One region of the Nicoliella spurrieriana genome, then DNA from elsewhere that is predicted to be linked to it. Evidence: predicted binding sites of a transcription regulator. Region 1 holds the regulator's gene; the other holds the start of a gene.
What was found. Region 1 encodes HrcA, which represses chaperone genes, less so after heat shock. Its sites were predicted from a motif close to TTAGCACTCNNNNNNNNNGAGTGCTAA; they were not measured.
Positions count from the first base shown of each region.

Region 2: a site for HrcA is predicted at 4,448-4,474, ahead of groES (co-chaperone GroES). Genes of this name have one in related genera too.

Region 1 covers NZ_CP093361.1:1,160,305-1,167,544, reverse strand. The annotation lists gene lepA (translation elongation factor 4) at 1-903, opposite strand, end outside; gene dnaJ (molecular chaperone DnaJ) at 1,022-2,206, opposite strand; gene dnaK (molecular chaperone DnaK) at 2,326-4,191, opposite strand; gene grpE (nucleotide exchange factor GrpE) at 4,237-4,800, opposite strand; gene hrcA (heat-inducible transcriptional repressor HrcA) at 4,819-5,856, opposite strand; gene ribF (riboflavin biosynthesis protein RibF) at 5,949-6,884, opposite strand; gene truB (tRNA pseudouridine(55) synthase TruB) at 6,894-7,240, opposite strand, start outside.
Region 2 covers NZ_CP093361.1:107,715-114,954, reverse strand. The annotation lists gene rimI (ribosomal protein S18-alanine N-acetyltransferase) at 1-422, shown strand, start outside; gene tsaD (tRNA (adenosine(37)-N6)-threonylcarbamoyltransferase complex transferase subunit TsaD) at 456-1,469, shown strand; gene MOO44_RS02115 (ABC-F family ATP-binding cassette domain-containing protein) at 1,535-3,493, opposite strand; gene MOO44_RS02110 (redox-sensing transcriptional repressor Rex) at 3,665-4,297, shown strand; gene groES (co-chaperone GroES) at 4,508-4,792, shown strand; gene groL (chaperonin GroEL) at 4,847-6,469, shown strand; partial or broken gene MOO44_RS02095 (APC family permease) at 6,629-7,240, shown strand, end outside.

The DNA.
Region 1 (7,240 bases):
GTTCATTTCACGATAACCAGGAAGTGCCTTTTCAGCAGGTCGATTGGCCAAGGTAACGGTATCACCAACCCGGGTTTGGGTAATATCCTTAATACTAGCGGTAATGTATCCGACATCCCCTGCCATCAAGTAATCCCGTTTAACTGGATGGGGGGAATTGACACCAACTTCAGTCACATCGTACTTAGTACCACTATTCATCAATAGAATCTGATCACCCGGTTTTACGACCCCCTCTTCGAGACGAACGCTTAACACCACTCCACGGTAATCATCATAAATTGAGTCAAATACCAATGCCTTTAGCGGAGCATCAATATCACCACTGGGCGCTGGAATATCATGAACAATTTTTTCAAGTAACTCTGGTACCCCTAATCCAGTTTTAGCACTAGTCAATGCGGCATCAGAAGTATCTAATCCAATCATATTCTCAATTTCGGCCTTAACGTCATCTACCTGTGCAGATGGTAAATCAACTTTATTAATGACCGGCAAGATTTCTAAATCATCATCTAATGCAAGGTACACATTGGCTAGTGTTTGTGCTTCAACTCCCTGAGTCGCATCAACGACCAATAAAGCCCCTTCACAAGCTGCTAAACTCCGTGACACTTCATAGGAAAAGTCAACGTGCCCTGGGGTATCAATTAAATGAAATTCATAATCATGACCATCCTCAGCATGGTACGTGAGTTTAACGGCGTTTAATTTAATTGTAATGCCCCGTTCACGTTCCAATTCCATATTATCCAATAGTTGATTTCGCATGTCTCGCTTAGCAACCGTATCCGTTAGTTCTAAGATGCGATCAGCTAGCGTAGATTTTCCGTGATCAATATGTGCGACAATGGAAAAGTTCCGAATGTACTTTTGGTGTTCCTTCATTTCTTTAAGATCCATTTATAAGTCCTACCTTTTCCCTTTTCAGTTCGGTAACTATTTTTCTTAATTATAACAATCACGGTCACTGATAACAAATTTAGAGATAATAAAAGCCAGCACCGTGGCTGGCATTATATTATTTTTTATCGAATTTATCACGCATTTTATCAAAGAACGACTGGTTCTTAGTGGTATTAATATCCTCACCACTTGCATCAGCAAATTCCTTTAGCGCTTCACGTTGCCGTTTGTTTAATCCCTTTGGTGTAATTACCTTCACGTTGATAATTTCATCACCACGGCCAGATCCGTTAACATTTGGAACTCCCTTCCCCCTTAGTCGGAAGTTAGTTCCCGTTTGCGTTCCTGCAGGAATTTTCAAGCTAACTTGCCCTTCCTCTGACTTTTGTTCATCGTTCAAAGAGCGCACTTTAATTTCACACCCTAATGCAGCCTGCGCAAATGAAATTGGTTGGTTATAGATTAAACGAGTATTATCACGTTTAAAGTACTTACTTGGCTTGACTGAGAAGAGAATGTAAAGATCACCGTAAGGACCACCGTTATTACCGGCATCCCCTTGATTTTGCAAGCGCATTTGTTGGCCATCATCAACTCCGGCAGGAACCGTCACAGCAATTTCATGGGCTTGTTCCGTCTTTCCTGCTCCATGACAAGTTGGACATTTTTCCTTAATTTCCTTTCCAGTTCCGTGACAAACTGGACATTCTTGTTGGCTTCTCATCCGGCCAAGCGGCGTGTTTTGTTCAACCGAAATGTAACCATTTCCATTACAACGGCTACAAGTATGGGGCTTCGTCCCGGGTTTAGCACCATTTCCACCACAAGTTTGACAAGTTGCTTCCCGATTATACTTAATGGTCGTCTGCTTTCCAAAAACAGCTTCATCGAAATTCAGCCCCATTTGATATTGCAAGTCACGACCTGGTGTAGGTGCATTGGGATTTTGGGCACGGCCGCCACCACCACCAAAGAATTGGCTAAAGATGTCGTCAAAGCCACCGCCGCCAAAGCCGCCGGAACCACCAAAGCCGCCAAAGCCGCCAGCGCCGGCACCACCGCCGCCACCAAAGCCTTGCGGACCATCAGCAGATCCATACTGGTCATAATTGGCTTTCTTATCCTTATCACTTAATACTTCATAGGCTTCAGTAATTTGTTTAAATTTTTCCTCAGCATCCGGGGCCTTATTAATATCTGGATGGTACTTAGCCGCTAATTTCCGGTAAGCCCGCTTAATTTCGCTTTCACTAGCATCCCGATCAAGGCCCAACACCTTGTAATAATCTTCTTGAGCCATTATTACCCTCCTCAATTTCTAATAATTTCATTTTAAAGGATTCAATCCCTTAATACAATAAAAAGCCAAAGCCCAATCAGCGACTTTGACTTTTTATGACAACGAATTAATCACGATTACTATTTGTTACCGTCTTTCTTATCATCATCGTTAACTTCATGGAAGTCACCGTTAACTGTGTTGTCATCACCCTTAGCAGAACCTGAACCAGCGTTTGCACCAGCATCAGCTCCACCTTGAGCTTCTTGGTTTTGTTGATATAACTTAACAGCTAATTCTTGAACCTTCTTTTGAAGATCATCCTTCTTAGCCTTCATATCATCAAGGTTATTTTCTTCCTTGGCCTTCTTCAAAGCATCTTCAGCATCTTTGGTAGCCTTAATTTCATCTTCGGATACCTTACCGTCAACGTCCTTCAAAGTCTTATCAGTTTGGAAAATCAATTGGTCAACTTCGTTCTTTAAGTCAACTTCATCCTTACGCTTTTCATCAGCGTCGGCGTTAGCCTTTGCTTCATCCATCATCTTATTGATTTCATCATCAGAAAGTCCGTTAGAATCCTTAATGGTAATCTTTTGTGACTTACCAGTACCCTTATCCTTGGCAGAAACGTTAACAATTCCGTTCTTGTCAATATCAAAGGTAACTTCAATTTGAGGGATTCCACGAGGAGCTGCAGGAATGTCAGTCAATTGGAATTGACCTAATGTTTTATCGTCAGCAGCCATTGGCCGTTCACCTTGAAGAACATGAATGTCAACAGCAGGTTGATTATCAGCAGCAGTGGAGAAGACTTGACTCTTTGAAGTTGGGATGGTCGTGTTACGATCAATCAACTTAGTGAAGACCCCACCCATGGTTTCAATTCCAAGTGAAAGGGGCGTAACATCAAGCAAAACAACATCCTTTACGTCACCAGTTAATACCCCACCTTGAACAGCAGCACCGTCAGCAACGGCTTCATCAGGGTTGATGGAGTGGTTAGGTTCCTTACCAGTCCATTGCTTAACAGCTTCTTGAACGGCAGGAATTCTAGTTGACCCACCATTTAAAATCACGTTATCGATATCAGAAGTTGATAATCCAGCATCCTTCAATGCATTATCAAATGGTGCCTTAGTCTTTTCAACCAAGTCAGCAGTTAATTCGTTGAACTTAGAACGGCTTAACTTAGCAGTTAAGTGCAATGGGCCTTCATCACCAGAGGCGATAAATGGTAAACTGATTTCAGTTTCAGAAACTCCGGAAAGGTCCTTTTTAGCCTTTTCTGAAGCATCCTTTAACCGTTGTAATGCCATCTTATCATTAGATAAATCAACACCATGGTCCTTCTTGAAGCCATCAATTAACCAGTCCATGATCTTCTTATCAAAGTCATCCCCACCTAAATGAGTATCACCATTAGTAGAAAGAACTTGGAACACACCGTCACCTAATTCAAGGACGGAAACATCAAAGGTCCCACCACCAAGGTCATATACCAATACCTTTTGGTCGTTATCCTTCTTGTTCAATCCATAGGCTAATGCAGCAGCCGTTGGTTCGTTGATAATCCGCTTAACATCAAGTCCAGCAATCTTACCAGCATCCTTAGTTGCTTGTCTTTGTGCATCATCAAAGTATGCAGGAACGGTAATCACTGCCTTGTCAACAGTGTCACCAATGTAGTCTTCAGCAAACTTCTTGATGTATTGTAAAATCATTGCTGAAATTTGTTGAGGAGTGTAACTCTTTCCATCAACATCGACCTTGTAGTTACTATCCCCCATGTGACTCTTAATTGAAGAAATCGTATTAGGGTTAGTAATCATTTGCCGCTTAGCAACTTCACCTACTTGAATTTCCCCATCCTTGAATGCAACGACTGAAGGAGTCGTTCTGGAACCTTCTGGATTTGGAATAATTTTAGGTTCATTTCCTTCCAGAACTGCAACAGCTGAATTAGTAGTTCCTAAATCAATTCCAATAATTTTATTGCTAGCCATAAATTGTTACCTCACTTTTTATTTTATTTATTATAATCTAATTTTTTATTTTGCCACGACAACCATTGCTGGTCGAATTACTCGATCAGCTAACTTATAGCCGTTTTGTAAAACCTTAACAACATGATCAGTTGGATGGTCATCATCGGCCGGAACCGTCTGAACAGCTTGACAGAAGTTAGGGTCAAACTTCTTTCCGTCAACGTCAAGCACTTCGATGTTACTATCGCTAAGCGCCTTAGTAAGATGCTTAGCAACCATTTCAACACCCTGCTTTAATTGTTGACCACTTTTATCATCGACCTTTACTTCTAACGCCCGGTCCAAGTTATCTACAATTGGTAAGATATTCGTAGCAAGTTTTTGTCCATCATACTTAAGGATCGTTGCTTGATCCTTTTTAGCCCGATTTTGAACGTTTTGCAGCTCGGCTTCAGCACGTAAATACTTATTTTCCATATCATCAAGTTGACGCTTTAAGTCGATGATTTCCTTATCAGCGTGCTTATCTTCAGCCTTAGCTTGTTCATCATCCGCCTTAAGCTTTTGTGATTCAGTTGCTTCTGCAGAATTTTGCTTTTCTTCATCTTGCTTTTTGTTAGATGCCAAACAAAACCCTCCTTTGAATTATTTATTTTCCTTATAATATCCTAATAGCCGACTAGATAACTCTGATCTAAACGCATCCACTAGGGTAATTACCTTAGAATATGGCATCCGAGTGGGCCCTAACACAGCGATGATTCCCTTACCATGTGAGCCAACATCGTAGGTGCCAGTAATGACACTATAATTTTTTAACAGCTCGTTACTCATTTCAGAACCAATCTGAACTGAGACCCCATCACCAGAATTACCGATAAATTTAGCAATTTCACCAGATTGTCCTAGCATCGAGTAAAGTGGCTTCAGATAACTAATGTCGCTTTGGTCAGTAAAACTCAATAAATTCATTTCACCGCCGACATATAGTCGATCTCGCATTGCCTTCATAATTACTTCATCCAAAATCCCAATAAATCCATTGGTCGAATGAAGATACTGATTAACCCGATTAGGAATCACCGATTTAAGTTGTTCCAATACAACGGATAATGGATAACCGACCAACCGATCATTGATCAAATTAACGACCGATTCTAATTGCTGACCAGTAACTCCCTTGGGGATTCGAAACAACTCCGTTTCAGCATCCCCATTATCAGTTACTAGAATCGCCATTACCCGCTGATCACCCAATGCAACTAATCGAAAGCCCTGAAGTAATCGATTAGTCGCCTGTTCGGGCTGTAAAGTCAAAGCAGTATAGTTAGTCAAGTCAGAAAGAATATTAGCAGATTTTTGAACTAATTCATCAATCTTATGGTAGCTACTATCCAATGCCTTATGAATTAGGGCGATGTCATTCATCATATTAACCTTGGAAAAAGTTAAATGATCAACATAGTAACGATAACCATTAATTGATGGAACTCGTCCGGATGATAAATGAGTCTTTTCAATCAATCCCATCTCTTCAAGAACTGCCATTTCATTTCTAATCGTAGCGGAACTAACATGAATTGGAAGCTGATTAACCAATAGTTTGGAACCAACTGGTGCTCCAGAATGAGTATAGTCTTGAACGATTCCAGATAGAATCAATTCCTGACGTTCAGTTAGCATTAATCATCACTCCTTTTTAGCACTCACACGTATCAAGTGCTAAGCTACATATATAATGTACCAAAGGGTGAATTATAAGTCAAGAAAGACACTCACAAATTACCTAAAAAGTTTTGCGCATTGATTTGGTCTTGTTTTAACTGGTCGATCAATGCATCCACTCCAGTGAATTTAACTTCACCACGCATCCAATGGAGCCATTTAATCTGAACATCTTCCCCATAAATATTTTGATTAAAATCAAACAAATTAATTTCAACGGTAATTGGATGGGTATCTCCAAAGGTTACATTCCGACCAATCGATGCCATCCCACCATACGTCTGATCACCAATCTGCATTTGCACAACGTAAATACCAATTGATGGTAACCACTGGTACTCGCTATGTTCAACGTTCGCAGTGGGAAAGCCTAATTCCCGTCCCCGCGCAAAACCATGAACCACCGTTCCAGAAGTCACGTATGGTCGATCTAATAAGCGATTAACGGTATCAATATGGCCATCATCTAAATTTTTACGAATGCGGGTTGAACTGACCTTCTTCCCGTCAATATCAAGCGAAGGTACCTCAACGACTGTAAAGCGATTCTTTACGTATTGTGGAAGTAAATGCATATTTGCATTATCACTACCATAGGTATGGTCAAATCCTGCCACCACGGTAATCGCATTAAATCGACAAAGATAATCATCAACAAATGATTGTGGGGACTGGGCCTGAAAGGCATAGGTATAACTAATTTTAAACACCACATCAACCCCTAGTGATTCAAAAAGAGCCATTTTATAACTATCTAGCGTCAGATAACGCTTATCATGTGAACTTAGTTGTTGATAAACGATCGAAGGGTGATGATCATAAGTCAAAACTGCTAGTTTAACGCCACGGTCCTTAGCAATCTCACGAGCGCGCTTAATCACACCCTGATGCCCTAAATGGACTCCATCAAAAAAACCCATTGCTAAAACAACCGGGTCATTAAATTGTAAATTATTCATTGGATGGTGAATATTAAAGATTTCCATTACTGCTCCCTACTTTACACTAAACATTTTAAGCGGCTTATAAACACCTTGATCATGATTTAAGTAATACAATGCCTTAATTTGATGATTAAACTGCACCGCTATTTGATCACTATCCATCTTAATATCTTGTGGGGCTAAAAATCCACCATTTTGCACAATCTTCCATTGATTAGGATTCAAAGCATAACTTGGAAAATCATTTAAAGCATGGTCAATCGGGTACATAACATCCGCTAAGCAATCGTCATGAACAGCCGCTTCTATTTGACTGATGGAATATGATTCATCAAGGGTAAAGCCCCCACTCTTAATCCTAGTTAAATCAGACATTACTGCGGGCACTCCCAGTAGCT
Region 2 (7,240 bases), 660 kb from region 1:
ATGATGGACAGACCCCTTGGAACTACACCACCATGTTAAAGGAATTAAAGCGTGAACAAGATCGTTTGTACTTGGTAATTAGGTACCACGACCAATTAGTAGCGTTTATTGGTTGTGCCATGTTTGATACTAAACGAGAGTGCCACATTACAAATTTGGCCGTCCAAAAAGAATTTCAGCACCGGGGGCTAGCTTATTACTTAATGACGGTAATTATTAAAAAGGCGCGCCTCATTAATTATGATCAGATTACACTAGAGGTGCGCAGTAGTAATTACCGGGCTCAACACCTGTATTCTGATTTAGGCTTTTACCGGACGGGAATTAAGAATAACTACTACGTTGATAACCAAGAGGATGCCATTGATATGGCATTAGACATCAGCGAAATGGACAGTCGTCCTAATAATTATGGGTTATAGTCTGGGGGAATTATCTTGAAACGAAATTTAATCATGGCATTCGAATCTAGTTGTGATGAAACTAGCGTTGCGATTATTGAGGATGGCGCTAAAATTTGCTCGAACGTAGTTGCCACTCAAATTAAAAGCCATAAGCGCTTTGGTGGGGTGGTTCCAGAAGTTGCCAGTCGCCATCACATTGAAGAAATTACCATCTGTATTCGTGACGCAATGCAAGAGGCACACGTAACCTACGATGATCTTTCAGCAGTGGCCGTTACTTATGGCCCGGGGTTAGTGGGGGCATTGTTAATTGGGGTCACGGCAGCTAAGATGGTTGCCTGGGCGCACCACTTACCATTAATTCCGGTCAATCACTTGGCGGGACACATCTATGCTGCCCGGTTTGTGGAACCCATTGCATTTCCAGCATTAGCGCTAGTGGTTTCTGGTGGGCACACCGAATTAGTTTACATGCCTGAAGCAGGGACCTTTGAAATTATTGGTGAAACTCGTGATGATGCCGCTGGCGAAGCCTATGATAAGGTCGGACGGGTCTTAGGAATTAACTATCCTGCGGGCCCCACCGTTGATGCGATGGCTGCGAAGGGGCATGATACATTTCATTTTCCACGGGCAATGGATAAGGACCCCAACTATGATTTTAGTTTTAGTGGACTAAAGAGTGCCTTTATTAATACTTACCACCATGCTGAACAGGTGGGGGCAAAGCTGAATCATGATGATTTGGCCACTAGTTTCCAAAGTGCAGTTGTGGACGTATTAGTTGATAAGACGCTTCGGGCACTCAAACATTATCCAGTTAAGCAATTGATCCTAGCCGGTGGTGTGGCTGCTAATAACGGGCTGAGAAAGCAATTGCAATCAGCGATTGATCAACTACCAGCGACTGAATTATTAATGGCGCCCCGTAAACTATGTGGTGATAATGCTGCAATGATCGGTGCTGCTGCCTATGTATTGTTCAAAGAAGGGCACTTCGCTGGGTTAGATTTAAATGCTGACCCCAGCCTAGAATTTGACTGGGCTCCGGACGTAATTAAGTAGGGATTGAAAATTAAAAGCACTTTTGGCTCAATGTAATAAACAAGTCAAAAGTGCTTTTAATTTAATTATGATTCAAGGGTTTCCAATTCCAGACTAAGTTCAGTCCACTGATTTGATAGTTCCTCGTTTTGTTGGTTAATTTGTTCGAGTTCCGTTTGAAGGTCATTTAATTCACCAATCTTTTGGGCTGATGCTAGGTGAGCCATTTGGTCCTCGATTTCAGTATGCCGCTTACTAAGCATTCCCATTTGGGCTTCAATATCACTAATTTGCCGTTTTAGCTTGCGGGCCCGCTTTTGGTCTTGTTTGCTTTGTTGATAATCGACCCGGCCTTTGGATTGAACGGGTTGATTTTGTTCGGGATGTTGCTCTGCCAGTTGTTCGGCATCGTGTTTTGCTTGGGCAATTTCATCCTCCTTCTTTTCCACGTAGTAATCGTAATTACCAAGGTATCTTTGTGATCCATCGGGCGTAATTTCGATGATTTCACTAGCCACCTGGTTAATGAAGTACCGATCATGAGAAACGAATAGAATCGTCCCATCAAATAACTTTAAGGCGGTTTCTAATACTTCCCGACTTTCGATATCCAAGTGGTTAGTGGGTTCATCCAACATTAAGAAGTTATCATGGTCCATTGCTAACTTGGTAAGCATTAACCGTGCTTTTTCACCACCGGAAAGGTTCCCCACGACCTTTTCAACGTCGTTTCCGGAAAACAAAAAACTACCTAAAATGGTCCGAATGCGCCCCTCTGATGTGGTGGGATAATCGTCCCAAATTTCATTGAGGACGGTTTTATCACTGTGTAACGACTCCTGCTTTTGATCGTAGTAACCAATCGTAACACCGGTCCCGAAGGTTACCGTACCAGCTAATTTGGGCTGTTGCCCTAGGATGGTTTTAAGGAGCGTCGATTTACCAACCCCGTTGGGACCGATGATCGCAATTGATTGGTGCTTTTTTTCATCAATATTGATGGGACTAGCAATCACATTGCCATCGTAGCCGACCGCTAAGTCACGAACCGTAAGCACAATGTTTCCGCTAGGCTTTGCTGCGGTAAACCGGAACTGAGCAACCTTATTATTGTCGAATGGCTTTTCTAGCTTGTGCATTTTAGCTAGTTGTTTCCGGCGGGCTTGGGCCCGATTAGTGGTCGAAGCCCGCACGATGTTTTTGTCGATAAAATCCTTCATTTTTTTAATTTCGGCTTGTTGCTTTTCATAGGCATGGAGCCGTTCTGCATAACGAGCTTGTTTTTGTTTTACAAAGCTAGTGTAGTCACCCTTGTAGTAGGTCATCGAGCCATTATCTAGGTCATACACTTCATTGACTAGCTTGTCCATAAAGTACCGGTCATGGGAGATGATCAATAGTGCCCCAGGGTAATTTTGGACATACCCCTCAAGCCAGGTAATGGTCTCAACATCTAAATGGTTAGTAGGTTCATCTAGGATCAATAGGTCCCGTTTTTCAAGGAGCAACTTAGCCAGTGCTAATTGAGTTTGTTGACCACCTGATAGTGAGTTAACTGGTTGATCGTAGTACTCTTCACCAAACCCGAATCCATTTAAGACTGCCTTAATTTCAGCTTGATAGCTGTAACCATGGTTAGCAGTAAAATTAGCCTGCATGGTATCGTATGACTTAGTAACTTCGGCGAGCTTATTTGGATCTTGATTCACTTGTTGATCGCTCATTTGTTGTTCGAGGGCGTGCATTTTTCGTTCGGTTTTAATTAACTCGGCGAAAACGCTGAGCATTTCGTCCCAAACATTTTGCTCAGAATGGAGACCGGTGTTTTGTGAAAGGTAGCCAACGGTTAAACCGTTTTTTTCGGTAATGGTGCCGGCATCAACGCTTTCCTCCCCAATGATCATCTTAACGAGAGTTGATTTACCAGCCCCGTTGCGGCCCACTAGTCCAATTCGGGCGTGATTTTCAACATTCATACTAACATTTGTGAAAATTGGCACACCGTCAAATCTTTTGGTAACGTTATTTACTTGTAATATTTGCAAGTCCTCACCCCTTTGTTTTATGGTAATTTATGGATAATTTTATCATAATTTGTGAATAATATGAAATTATGAATCTGATATAATTGATTGATATTTCACAAAGTTACTTTTTGTGATAGAATAATCTGTAAAATGTTTTTTTGAATGCAAATGCCAGGAGGAACGTTAATTATGGCTGAAAATAAAATTCCACGAGCAACCGCAAAACGATTACCGATTTACTATCGATACCTTACCATTCTACATGATTCTAAAGTTGAACGAATTTCCTCAAATAAATTTGCGGATGCAATTCAAGTCGATTCCGCAACCATCCGCAGAGATTTTTCATACTTTGGGGCGCTTGGCAAGCGGGGCTACGGATATGACGTTGATAATCTTTTAAACTTTTTCAAGCGCATTTTGAACGAAGACCGCTTAACTAACGTAGCGTTAGTGGGGGTTGGTAACTTTGGCCAGGCCCTGCTTAATTTTAACTTTCACCGTGATAGCAACGTTAGAATTTCAGCAGCCTTTGATACCAAGGAACGCATGATCAATACGATTCAAAATGGCGTGCCGATCTACTCATATGAAGAAATGATTCAACAACTGCGTGATCAACAAATTAAGGTGGTCATTTTGACCGTTCCATCTAAAGTGGCGCAGGAAGTTTGTGATAATGCAATTAAAGCCGGAGCGGAAGGGTTCCTTAATTTTACGCAGGTCAGACTATCCACGCCGGAAAACGTGACGGTCCAAAACGTGGATTTAACGAATGAATTACAGACGTTAATTTATTTTATTGAACATTATATTAAGTAAGTTTAATGAATACTAGTTTTAAATCAAAATCATCGACGCATCAAAGTTAACCATTTAGAATGTGCATGTAAGTTAATTTACGTGCACATTTTTTAATTCAGTCAAAATGGTTGCAATTAAAATTAAAAACAGATATATTTAAGACAGTGATTAGCACTGATGGACATCAAGTGCTAAAATAAAGTTGTAAATGAACTTGGAGGGATTAATGTGTTAAAGCCATTAGGTGATCGTGTCATCGTTGAAGTTGAGGAAGCAAAGGAAAAAACAGTCGGTGGAATTGTATTAGCAAGTAATGCTAAGGAAAAGCCACAAACCGGGAAGGTTGTTGCTGTTGGGGATGGTCGAGTTCTTGATAACGGCAAGCAAGTTGCACCATCCGTTAAAAAGGGTGACACTGTTTTATTTGATAAGTACTCAGGAACTTCAGTTGACTATGAAGGACAATCCTACTTAGTTTTGCATGATAAAGATTTAGTCGCAGTGATTGACTAATTAATTTAAAATTAAACCATTCAAAATAAAATCTAATTTATGAGGTGAGAATAAATGGCTAAGGAAGTTAAATTTTCAGAAAGTGCTAGAAGATCATTGCTTAATGGAGTAGATAAACTAGCTGATACGGTTAAAACGACATTGGGACCTAAGGGGCGCAATGTGGTTCTTGAAGAAGGTGCCGGAAACCCAAACATTACTAACGATGGGGTTACGATTGCAAAGGCAATTGAATTACCAGACCATTTTGAAAATATGGGTGCTAAATTAGTTGCTGAAGTTGCATCCAAGACTAACGATATTGCTGGTGATGGGACCACGACTGCCACCGTTTTAACCCAGGCAATCGTTAACGAAGGCTTGAAGAACGTTACCGCCGGTGCTAATCCTGTGGGCGTCCGTCGCGGAATTGAAGAAGCTACTAAGGTAGCTGTTAAGGCATTACACAAGATGTCACACGAAGTAAAGAACAAGAATGATATTGCACAAATTGCTTCAATTTCATCCGCTAACAAGCAAGTCGGTTCATTAATTGCCGATGCCATGGAAAAAGTGGGTAACGATGGAGTAATTACGATTGAAGATTCCCGTGGGGTTGATACTAGCCTTGATGTTGTTGAAGGAATGCAATTTGATCGTGGTTACATGTCACAATACATGGTGACCGATAACGATAAGATGGAAGCTAACTTGGATAACCCATACATTTTGATTACTGATAAGAAGATTAATAACATTCAAGACATCTTACCAGTGCTTCAATCAGTGGTTGAACAAGGACGTTCACTATTAATCATTGCTGATGATATTGGTGGAGAAGCATTGCCAACGCTTGTATTGAACAAGATGCGTGGAACCTTTAACGTAGTTGCTGTTAAGGCCCCTGGTTTTGGTGATCGTCGGAAGGACCAATTACAAGATATTGCTACTTTGACTGGGGCGACTTTGATCACTGACGACTTAGGCTTAAACTTAAAGGATGCTACGTTAGACCAATTAGGTCAATCATCAAAGGTTAACGTTACTAAGGATAGTACGACCATCGTCCAAGGTGCTGGTGATAAGGACCAGATTGCCGATCGGGTCAGCGAAATTAAGACGCAAATCGAAAAGACGACTTCTGACTTTGACCGTGATAAGTTAAAGGAACGCCTTGCTAAATTAGCCGGTGGAGTTGCCGTAGTCCGGGTCGGTGCTGCTACCGAAACCGAATTAAAGGAACGTAAGTACAGAATTGAAGATGCATTGAACGCTACCCGGGCCGCCGTTGAAGAAGGTTACGTTCCCGGTGGTGGAACTGCCTACATTAATATTCTTAAGGATATTGATGCCATTAAGGCTGATGGTGATGAAAACACCGGGGTGCAAATTGTTCGGCGGGCGCTTGAAGCACCAGTTAGACAAATTGCTCACAATGCAGGGGTTGATGGTTCCGTAATCGTTGACCACCTCAGAGATCAAAAGCCAGGGGTTGGTTACAACGCTGCTGACGGGACCTACGAAGATATGATCAAGGCTGGTGTGATTGACCCAACCAAGGTTAGTCGTTCAGCATTACAAAATGCCGCTTCCGTTTCAGCACTATTGCTTACGACTGAAGCAGTGGTTGCAAACGAACCAAAGGAAGAAAATAATAACCCATTACCTCCACAACCAGGTATGGGCGGAATGATGTAATTTAATAATGTTTTAACTGAGAGGGCTGCTGTTAAGCGGTTCTCTTTTTGTTTGCTTAAAATAGTTATGAAATATTTAACAAAATGTAGTAAAATTAAGAATTGCATAAACAGTTTTACATTTTCTTAACAAGTACATCAATAAAGTGAGGTCATTTTCATGTGGCGTTATTTAAAACGATTATTAATTGGAAAGCCATTGAAATCAACCGATGAGGGTGGCCAATCCCTTAATAAATTCAAAGGATTGGCATTGTTATCATCCGATGCGCTTTCATCCGTTGCTTACGGAACCGAACAGATCACTGCGGTGCTCCTGACGCTTTCGGTTGCAGCATTGGTTTACCAAATTTGGATTGCAGCATTGGTATTAGTGTTATTATTTGCATTACGTTATCCTATCAACAAATTATCTATGCCTATCCATCTGGTGGAGGGGCCTATTTAGTTGCTAGTGATAACTGGGGTCGAACGGCAGGATTAGTCGCTGGCGGATCATTGCTAGTTGACTACATGCTGACCGTTGCGGTATCAACTACTTCCGGGACCGAAGCAATCACGTCAGCCATTCCTGCACTATATAACTACCGGGTCCTAATTTCGTGTTTAATTGTGGTTTTGATTATGTTATTAAACCTACGTGGAATGCGCGAATCAGCATCCATTTTAACGGTTCCGGTGTATCTATTTATCTTGATGATCTTTATAATGATTATCTGGGGTGGCTATAACATTGCCACTGGGCACATTACATACAGTGCTGCTAGTGCGG